DNA from 3 places in the Streptomyces sp. GbtcB6 genome. Region 1 is predicted to be linked to each of the others. Evidence: riboswitches for the same ligand, from Rfam matches in the RefSeq annotation. Region 1 holds a riboswitch; each other region holds the start of a gene.
What was found. Region 1 has a riboswitch for cyclic di-AMP ahead of KVT45_RS19060 (transglycosylase SLT domain-containing protein). Riboswitches for the same ligand answer to the same signal wherever they lie in the genome.

Region 1 (3,236 bases):
GGGCGAAGAGGAAGTCGCCGGTGAGGACGGCGAGCGAGTTGCCCCAGCGGGTGTTGGCGCTGTCGACACCGCGCCGTACGGACGCCTCGTCCATGACGTCGTCGTGGTACAGCGTGGCCAGGTGGGTGAGCTCGACGACGACGGCCGACGGCACGACACCGGGCGCGTACGGGTCGCCGAACTGCGCGGCGAGCATCACCAGCAGCGGGCGGAACCGCTTGCCCCCGGCCCGCACGAGGTGCTGCGCGGCCTCCGTGATGAACGGGACCTCGCTCTTGGTGGCTTCTAGCAAGCCTTCCTCGACAGCCGTCAATCCGGCCTGGACATCGGCTTCCAGAGCCTGGTCCCGCACGCTCAGCCCGAACGGCCCGACGACGGTCACGAGGGGTCTCCTGTCTGCTGGTGTCTACTGGCGATTACGCGGTTTGTCGATAGGTCGCTGCCCTCACTCAAGTCAGCGTATCCGGTCGGGTTTCGATCACCGATAGCGCCCACGGTTACACCCCGGGCGCTATCGGATCACGACCGTTATGTTTTTGATCAGCCGATACGATCTGACATCCACTGACTTAACAGGAAGTACGGGCACTTGTCCCGAACCAAGGCATAGGTCGTGTCCCGCACCGGCGGCAAACCTCCCACCCGACTGCCGCCCGGAAACGGCCCCACCCCCTGGCCGGCATCACCTGCCCGGGCGTACCCCTCCGCCACCCGCCGACGCCACCGATGCCGGCGCCGACGCCGCCGAGGGCACCCGGTGCACGAACGGCGGCACCTGGTGCACGCCCGTACACCCTCCTCCACGCGACCACGCACGGCGATCTCCGCACTCCCTCGATCCGCGTTCCCCCGATCGGCACCCACTCGACCGTCACCCCCTTGACCGACGGAACGACGCCCCCCAGCACGACCTGCTTCGCGTGCGCACTCCACTTCCCACCCCGGGCCGGTCAGTGGCACGCGCGCGTACCCGGGGGCTCCGAGGTTGACGGAGGGCGCGCCAGACAGGCGCCTAATTGGACAATTCGGACTACTCATAAAAATCACCCACATTAGCTCCCACTCCGCCACTCCCCGATTGGGCAATCCACACGAATGGGGGCGAGGGGGTTTTCCGTCGAACCAGGAAATAGGGGGATTCCAAGAATCCCTCATGTCTGATTTGCCGTTATTGCGGATTCGTGAAGTAGGTCACGCGGACTGGGCAACGCGAGGTCCATAAGGGGACCCTTCCTTCCCTTTCCCCGTGGGCCAGTTGAGGGTTGGCAGCTGCAAAGGATCAAGTACCCCATACGCCTCAACACAAGGTCAATCGGTGTGTTCTGTGAATCAGGTACTTGTTCCGGACATGTGCCCTCGCATACGTTCCCGCTCGCCGGGCGGACGCCGAATCCTGCCGCCGCCCGTCGTAACCCATCGACGAGTTCATTCGCACGGCAGGAGCGGGGGACCCAGGTAAGTCGCCGGACCGGGCGGCCGACGTCACCAGACAGACGTCGTTCCGGAACGGCCAGGGGTGAAGTCGCATCGTCTTCGGGCGATGCGGCCGGGCACTCCCCGGGCCCGAACCCGACAGCTCACCTCGCAGGCGACGGAGAGGAACAACGCCATGCTTGCTGCCGCTCAGCACCGCACTCCCCGCCGTAACCGCATCATCCGCACGCTCGTCGTCGCCGGCACCGGCGCCGCCGTCCTCGCCCTCCCGCTCATCGGGGCGACCGCCGCCTCCGCCGCCGGGTCCTCCACCTCGACGGCCTCGACCACCCTCGCCGGGTACCCGAACAACCTCGACGGCTGGATCCGCGAGTCGCTCGCGATCATGAGGGAGAAGAGCATCCCGGGCACCTACAACGGCATCTACCGCAACATCATGCGGGAGTCCTCCGGCAACCCGCGGGCCATCAACCTCTGGGACTCCAACGCGGCCAAGGGCATCCCGTCCAAGGGCCTGCTCCAGGTCATCGACCCGACGTTCAAGACCTACCACGTGGCCGGCACGTCGTTCGACATCTACGACCCGGTCGCGAACATCACCGCCGCCTGCAACTACGCCGCCGCGCGGTACGGCTCGATGGACAACGTCCACGGCGCGTACTGACCGACGTCCCACGTCAGTCGAAGAGTCTTTCGAGGACGACGGCGATGCCGTCGTCCTCGTTCGACGTGGTGATCTCGTCGGCCAGTGCCTTGAGTTCGGGGTGGGCGTTGGCCATCGCCACCCCGTAGGCCGCCCACTCGAACATCGGGATGTCGTTGGGCATGTCACCGAAGGCGATGGCCTGTGCGGGGCTCAGCCCCAGATGGCCGGCGGCCAGCGCGAGCCCGGTCGCCTTGGTCACCCCGCAGGGCTGGAGTTCGACGGTTCCCGGCCCCGACATGGTGACCGTCGCCAGCGACCCGACCACCGAGCGGGCGGTCGCCGCCAGTTCGTCGTCGGACAGGGTGTGGTGGCGCAGCAGCACCTTGCTGATGGGCGCGCACCACAGGTCGTCACGCCGGGCGACGCGCAGCGCGGGCAGTGTGGGGTGGGGCATCAGATAGCCCGGCTCGATGAGCGTGAGCCCGTCCACGCCGTCCTGGTCGACCGCCGCGTACACCTGGCCGACCTCGGCCTCGATCTTGCCGAGCGCGGTCTCCGCCAGTTCCCGGTCCAGGGTGACCGACCACAGCAGCCGGTCCGCGCCGGCGTCGTACACCTGCGCGCCCTGGCCGCAGACCGCGAGTCCCGTGCAGCCGAGGTCGTCGAGGAGCGGGCGCACTCTCGGCGCGGGACGGCCGGTCACCACGAGGTGCCGGGCACCGGCCCGGCCCGCCCGCGCGAGCGCGGCGAGCGACCGTTCCGACAGGGTGTCGTCGTCGCGCAGCAGCGTGCCGTCCAGGTCGGTGGCGATCAGTGAGTACGGGGAGGGTGCGACCATGATCAGAGAATACGGACAGTACGCCCCTGGGACTCACTGTGCGTTTCGGCCTCAAGTGGCGCCCGCCGCCTCCGTGATGGGGCCGTTGTCAGTGGCGGGCGTTACGTTTCGGGTGAGCCGGTTTCACTGATCCGACGGGGGTGCTGGTCGTGACGGACGGGCGGGGGGACTTCCGGGCGTATCTGCTGGCGGCGGCGACCGGGGTGCTGGAGCGCTTCCGGGAGGAACTGCGGCCGGAGATCTACGCGTTGTCGTTCCGTATCTGGCGGGTGGACGACGACGACCGCAGACCATATGTGGCGATCGGCTACAACACGG
Region 2 (3,236 bases), on a different contig from region 1:
GTCGTACACCAGCCCGGTCTTCGCGGGCCTGTGGACCGACGGCGGCTTCGGCGGGGCGAGCCGTGCCTGGCACGCCTACCAGCGGGCGTACATCATCCCGGACGCCGACCGGGACCGGCCCGTGCTGTTCAACTCCTGGGAGGCCACCACCTTCGACATCTCCGAGGAGCAGCAGGCCACCCTCGCCCGGCGGGCCGCCGCGATCGGCGTGGAGCTGTTCGTGGTCGACGACGGCTGGTTCGGCGCCCGCACCAGCGACCGCGCCGGCCTCGGCGACTGGACGCCCAACCCGGACCGCTTCCCCAAGGGCCTCAAGCCCCTCGCCGACTACGTGCACGCCCTCGGCATGCAGTTCGGCATCTGGGTCGAGCCCGAGATGGTGAACGCGGACAGCGACCTGTACCGCGCCCACCCCGACTGGGTGCAGTACCAGCAGGGGCGAAAGCGGACGGAACTGCGCAATCAGCTCGTCCTCAACCTGGCCCGCGAGGACGTCCAGGAGTACCTCTGGGGGCAGCTCGACACCCTGCTGTCCAGCGCCCCGATCGACTACGTCAAGTGGGACTTCAACCGCTGCTTCACCGATGCGGGCTGGCCCGGCGAGCCCTACCCGCAGCGCCTGTGGGTCGACCACGTCCGCGGGCTGTACGCCCTCCTCGACCGGCTCCGCGCGGCCCACCCGGGCGTCGCCATCGAGTCCTGCTCCGGCGGTGGCGGGCGGATCGACCTCGGCATCATGAGCCGCACCGACGAGGTGTGGACCTCCGACAACACCGACCCGCTGGACCGGCTCGCCATCCAGCACGGCTTCAGCCAGATCCATCCCGCCCGGGTGATGTCCGCCTGGGTCACCGACAGCCCGAACCACCAGCTCAACGGCCGGGTCAGCAGTCTGCGTTTCCGTTTCGTCAGCTCGATGGCCGGGGCGCTCGGTGTCGGCGGCGACCTCTCGCAGTGGACCGAGGAGGAGCTCGCCGAGGCCGGCCGTTGGGTGGAGCTCTACAAGGAGATCCGGCCCCTGGTGCAGCGCGGCGACCAGTTCCGGCTGCGGCCGCCGACCGGCGGGCTCAGCGCGGTGCAGTACACGCTCGGCGACGAGACCGTCGTCCTCGCCTGGCTGCAGGCCCAGAGCTACGGCGAGCCGGCGCCGGCGGTGCGGCTGCAGGGTCTCGACCCCACGGCGTCTTACGAATGCCGCGAAACGGGCGAAGTGTATCGGGGTGCCGTCCTGTTGCACCACGGACTGCACACCGGACTGAAGGGTGACCTGGATGCGTCGGTCATCCGGCTCCGTCGGATCTGATGCATCTGCCCGAATTAGCACCTTCATTACAACTCGCTCTGGAATAAGGGGACGTGGCGTGACGTGCGTGAGGAGCGTCATATTCGTGACCGTCCGTCGCGCGTCATGTTCACGTAATTCCGGTGCTTTGCAAGAAGGTTGGAAAACCGAATAGGCCGGAATTTACGGACGGTGACCGGGATTTCCGGTAACGGATCAAGTGAAACTCGGACAGGCGGAACCGGCCGCTTGTCCGCGTGCGTCTCACTCGCTTACGTTCGCCACACTTCCGGACGGAACGCCGAATCCTGCCGCCGCCCGGAGTCCCCACACACACTCACCCGTGCCCGGCAGGAGCGGGGGACCCACCAGGTAAGACCGCCTGTTCCGGTTCCCGGGACGGCTAGGGGTGTAGTCGCGCGACGGTGCGTGGCCGGGCAGCTCCAGCCCGAACCCGACAGCTCACCTCGCAGGCGTCGGAGAGGAATGCGCCATGCCCGCGAAGGGTAAGCACCGCCGCCCCAAGTCCCAGCGTTTCACCCGCTCGATGGCCGTCGCCGGAACCGGTGGCGCCGCGCTGGCTCTGCCGCTCATGGGGGCCACCGGCGCCCACGCTGCCACCTCGCAGTCCGTTTCCGAAAAGGCCACGCAGTCGCTTCCGAAGGTCGAGAAGACCGCGGTGAACAAGGCGGCCGCGAGGAATTCCGCCACGCATTCCGCGCACCGCGTCTACACCGTGGTGCCCGGCGACTATCTCTCGAAGATCGCCCGCGAGCACAGCGTCCGCGGCGGCTGGCACCGGCTCTACGCCGACAACCGGGAGGCCGTCGGCGACAACCCCTCGCTGATCCACCCCGGCCTCAGGCTCACGCTCGGCGGCCGTCACGCCGCGACGACGGACGGCGCGGACTCCGGCTCCCGTTCCGGGACGCCGTCGAACCCGCAGTCGTCCACCTCGTCCCCGGCCGCTTCCTCGGACGGTTCGGCCGGCTCGGCGGCGACCGCGTCCGGCTTCACCCTTCCGGTCACCGGTGCCACCGTCGGCACCGGCTACCACGTCGCCGGCGGTATGTGGTCCAGCGGCTACCACACGGGCGTCGACTTCGTCGTCCCGACCGGCACCCCGGTCAAGGCCGTCGGCGCGGGCACGGTCGTCACGGCAGGCTGGGGCGGCGCCTACGGCAACCAGGTCGTCATCCGGCTCGCCGACGGCTACTACGCGCAGTACGGCCACCTCTCCGCCCTCTCCGTCTCGGTCGGCCAGACCGTGACCGCGGGCCAGCAGATCGGCCTCTCCGGCGCCACCGGCAACGTCACCGGCCCGCACCTCCACTTCGAGATCCGGACCACCCCCGACTACGGCTCGGACGTGGACCCGGTCGCCTACCTCCGCTCGAAGGGCCTCGCCGTCGGCTGACCCGGCGCCCGCACTGGTCTGACACGCACTCAGAAGGCCGGACCCCCGATCCCCGGGTCCGGCCTTCCGTGTTTCCTTCTCGTGGCGGGGGTGCTCAGGGCATCGACACGGGCGGCGGACGGCGGCACAGTGAACCCCCGTTGATGCAAGCGCTTTCTGTCAGCGATTCCCGCCACTGCCGCCCCGCCGGAAGGAAACCGCCGCATGACGACCACCCGCCGAGCCTTCGGAGCCCTGGCCGCCGGAGCCGCCCTCACGGCCCTGGCCTCCGCCGCGCCCGCGACCGCCGTACCCCGGCAGCGCCGGCTGCTCGCCCGCGACGACTTCCGCCACGGCCTCGGTCAGTGGTTCGTGGAACTGGAGCAGGGCGGCACGGTCACCGCGGCGGACGGGACCCTGGACGTCGACGTGCCCGCCGGTGCGACCGTATGGTTCCGACGGCGGCTCGACGGGCCGTACGTCCTGGAGTACACCGCCACACCGGTGTCGGCGGGCGGTGCCAACGACCGTGTCTCGGACCTCAACAACTTCTGGAAC
Region 3 (3,236 bases), on a different contig from region 1:
GCATCCGCCCGCACCCTCGTCCGCTACCTGCCCGCGCTGCTGATCGGCGCGGGCGTCTGCTACGACGTCCTCACCCCCCAGCCCTTCACCGCGGTCCCCTTCTTCACGGCCGCCCCGCTGATCGCCGCGCCCCTCTCCGCCCTGCGCACCACCGTCCTCACGGGTCTGGCCGCGCTCCTCGCCACCTACGCCGTGCACGCGCGGTTCGCCGTGCTCCCGGACGCCGACGCCGTGACCGAGGTCGTCACCGTGGTCACCGTCGCCGTCCTCGCCGCCGGCATCAACCGGATCGTCCGCATCGGCGACCAGCGCCTCGCCTCGGCCCGTGAGGTCGCCGAGGCCGCCCAGCGGGCCGTCCTGCCGGAGCCGGCCGAGCGGATCGGCGGCTTCGAGATCGCCGCCCGCTACGAGGCGGCCCAGGAGGGCACCTTCATCGGCGGCGACCTGTACGCCGTCCAGGACACCCCGTACGGCGTGCGGCTGGTCGTCGGCGACGTCCGCGGCAAGGGCATGGGCGCGGTCGCCGCCGTCGCCGTGGTGATCGGCGCGTTCCGGGAGGCCGCCGAGCAGGAGGCCACGCTGGAGGCGGTGGCCGCGCGGCTGGAGCGGGCGCTGGCGCGCGAGGGCGTCCGGCGCGGCGGCATCGACGCCCACGAGGGGTTCACCACCGCCGTACTCGCCGAACTCCCGCACGGCGACGGCACGCTCCGGGTCGTCAACCGCGGTCATCCGCCGCCCCTGCTGCTGCACGGCGACGGCGAGGTGTGCCCGGTGCGGGCGCCGGAGTCCGCGCTGCCGCTCGGGATGGGCGAGCTGGGGGCGTGGCCCGACCGGGCGGCCGAGCACGCGTTCCCGAGCGGGGCCACGCTGCTGCTGCACACCGACGGCCTCTCCGAGGCCCGGGACGCGCACGGCCGGTTCTACGACCCCGAGCGGCGGCTGACCGGTCGTACCGTCACCGCCCCCGGCGCGCTGCTGGCCCGGCTCGCGGCCGAGGTGCGCCGGCACACGGGCGGCGGCATGACGGACGACATGGCGCTGCTCGCCGTACGACGGCCCTGAGCCGCCTGCCCTGTGCTATGTCACACATCGTGTTCGGACGGCCGCCCTCCGCATCACAACTGAGTCACCATCAAAACCTGTGTGACTCCTGAGCTGAGCAGCGAGCACAGCCAACTCGACCTTTTTTGACCGATAGTGGCAGTTAAGTCCAAGCTTTGAAAGCTTAATGATCAAGACGAACGGCTTGGAATCTGATAGCTGGGTCTATTAACGTTCGATAACGCAGCGCGGTCGTCCCAGCCGTCACCCGAGATGGCTCCGTGCGCACGCGCCGAATCCCGCAAGGGAACCGGGGAACCACCACCTTGGGGTGAATCGCACGGCTACCGCCGGGTAGGAAACGGCCGGTATACGCGCGTAGGAGACCTTCCCGCTCCGAACCCGTCAGCTAACCCGGTAGGCGACGGAAGGAAAGGAGTACGCCCGCGTGGCGTCCAACCGGCCTGCTCCGACAGCCCCGTTCGTGCCCAGCCAGCGTCAACCCGACACCTTCGGCTACGGCAGCTACCGCACCGACGAGGGCCCCTTCGAGGAGTGGAACCCCACCGAGGAGTCCCTCGCCTCGGCGCGCGGCCGGCACCGGGTCGCCAAGCAGCGCGGCGGCGGGCTCGCCCGCAGCTCCACGGTTCTCGGCGTCGGCGTCATCGCCGCCGTCGGCGCGGGCGGCATGGCCAGCGCCAACACCGGCAAGCCGCCGGTCTCCATCTCGCTGCCCGACCTGCCGACCTCCGTCGGCTCCCTGCTCGGCGAGGACGGCGGCCACCAGGCCACCCAGACCGCCCTCAGCAGCGTCACCACGACGACCGCCACCGACGCGGACTCCTCCTCGTCCGGCGCCGGTGAGACGCTGCGCAGCCGGATCATCGCCCAGGCCGCGCAGCAGCAGAACCAGCTCGACACCAAGGCCAGCGCCAAGGCCGTCGCCGCCGCCGACAAGGCGGCCGCCGACGCCGAGGCCAAGGCGGAGCAGGCGGCCGCCGCCAAGGCCGCCGACGCCAAGGAGAAGGCCGAGGCCTCCGCGAAGCAGAAGGCCGAGCAGGCCCGGCTCGCCGAGCTGGCCAAGCAGTACACGCTGCCCGTCGTGTCGTACACGATCACCGGTACCTTCGGCCAGGCCGGCTCCATGTGGGCCTCCGGCTACCACACCGGCCTCGACTTCGCCGCGCCCACCGGCACGCTGATCAAGGCCGTGCACAGCGGCACGGTCACCGAGGCGGGCTGGGCCGGCTCCTACGGCTACCGCACGATCATCACCCTCGACGACGGCACCGAGCTGTGGTTCTGCCACCAGTCCTCGATCGGCGTCAAGGTCGGCCAGAAGGTCTCCACCGGCGACGTCATCGGCCGCGTGGGCGCCACCGGCAACGTCACCGGCCCGCACCTCCACCTGGAGGTCCACCCGAACGGCCAGGCCACCGCCATCGACCCGATGACCTGGCTGCGCGGCAAGGGCCTCAACCCCTGACCCGGACCCCACCGACCGGTCTCCGGCGGCCCTGACGGCAACCCCCGACGTCAGGGCCTTCGGTGCGCCCCGCCCCGGGCCGGCGGCGCGCCTCGTACCGTGCGCCTTTACAAGAACTTCGTGTTGCGCCGAGATGGGGCGCCCGGCGACGCGTGTTGAAGTGAGACATGAGTGCTTCTTCCGCTTCCCCCTCCCTCCGTAAGCTCGGCGCCTCCGACCTGGAGGTCTTCCCGCTCGCCCTCGGCGGCAACGTCTTCGGCTGGACCGCCGACGAGGCCACCTCCTTCGCCGTCCTCGACGCCTACGCCGCCGCGGGCGGAAACTTCGTCGACACCGCCGACTCGTACACGGCGTGGATCGAGGGCAACAAGGGCGGCGAGTCCGAGACGATCATCGGCAAGTGGGTCAAGGCGCGCGGCAACCGCGACGACGTCGTCATCGCGACGAAGGTCAGCCAGCACCCCGAGTACCTCGGCCTGTCCGCCGCCAACATCAAGGCCGCCGCCGACGCGTCCCTGCGCCGTCTGGACACCGACCACATCGACCTCTACTACACGCACTTCGACCAGCCCGAGATCCCGGTCGAGGAGATCATCGGCGCGCTGGACGAGCTGGTGCGGGCGGGCAAGGTCCGGCACATCGCCGCGTCCAACATCACCGCTGAGCGCCTCCAGGAGTCCCTGGACTTCTCCGACCGCGAGGGCTTCGC

Region 2: another riboswitch for cyclic di-AMP. It lies ahead of KVT45_RS30985 (LysM peptidoglycan-binding domain-containing M23 family metallopeptidase); the one in region 1 lies ahead of KVT45_RS19060 (transglycosylase SLT domain-containing protein).
Region 3: another riboswitch for cyclic di-AMP. It lies ahead of KVT45_RS10205 (M23 family metallopeptidase); the one in region 1 lies ahead of KVT45_RS19060 (transglycosylase SLT domain-containing protein).

The regions. Positions count from the first base shown of each region.
Region 1 covers NZ_JAGXJL010000010.1:162,862-166,097, reverse strand. The annotation lists gene KVT45_RS19065 (polyprenyl synthetase family protein) at 1-382, opposite strand, end outside; cyclic di-AMP (ydaO/yuaA leader) riboswitch at 1,408-1,604, shown strand; gene KVT45_RS19060 (transglycosylase SLT domain-containing protein) at 1,610-2,098, shown strand; gene KVT45_RS19055 (HAD family hydrolase) at 2,112-2,918, opposite strand; gene KVT45_RS19050 (hypothetical protein) at 3,068-3,236, shown strand, end outside.
Region 2 covers NZ_JAGXJL010000021.1:37,019-40,254, reverse strand. The annotation lists gene KVT45_RS30990 (alpha-galactosidase) at 1-1,303, shown strand, start outside; cyclic di-AMP (ydaO/yuaA leader) riboswitch at 1,611-1,771, shown strand; gene KVT45_RS30985 (LysM peptidoglycan-binding domain-containing M23 family metallopeptidase) at 1,776-2,699, shown strand; gene KVT45_RS30980 (DUF6250 domain-containing protein) at 2,904-3,236, shown strand, end outside.
Region 3 covers NZ_JAGXJL010000004.1:495,376-498,611, forward strand. The annotation lists gene KVT45_RS10200 (PP2C family protein-serine/threonine phosphatase) at 1-1,062, shown strand, start outside; cyclic di-AMP (ydaO/yuaA leader) riboswitch at 1,322-1,482, shown strand; gene KVT45_RS10205 (M23 family metallopeptidase) at 1,490-2,527, shown strand; gene KVT45_RS10210 (aldo/keto reductase) at 2,695-3,236, shown strand, end outside.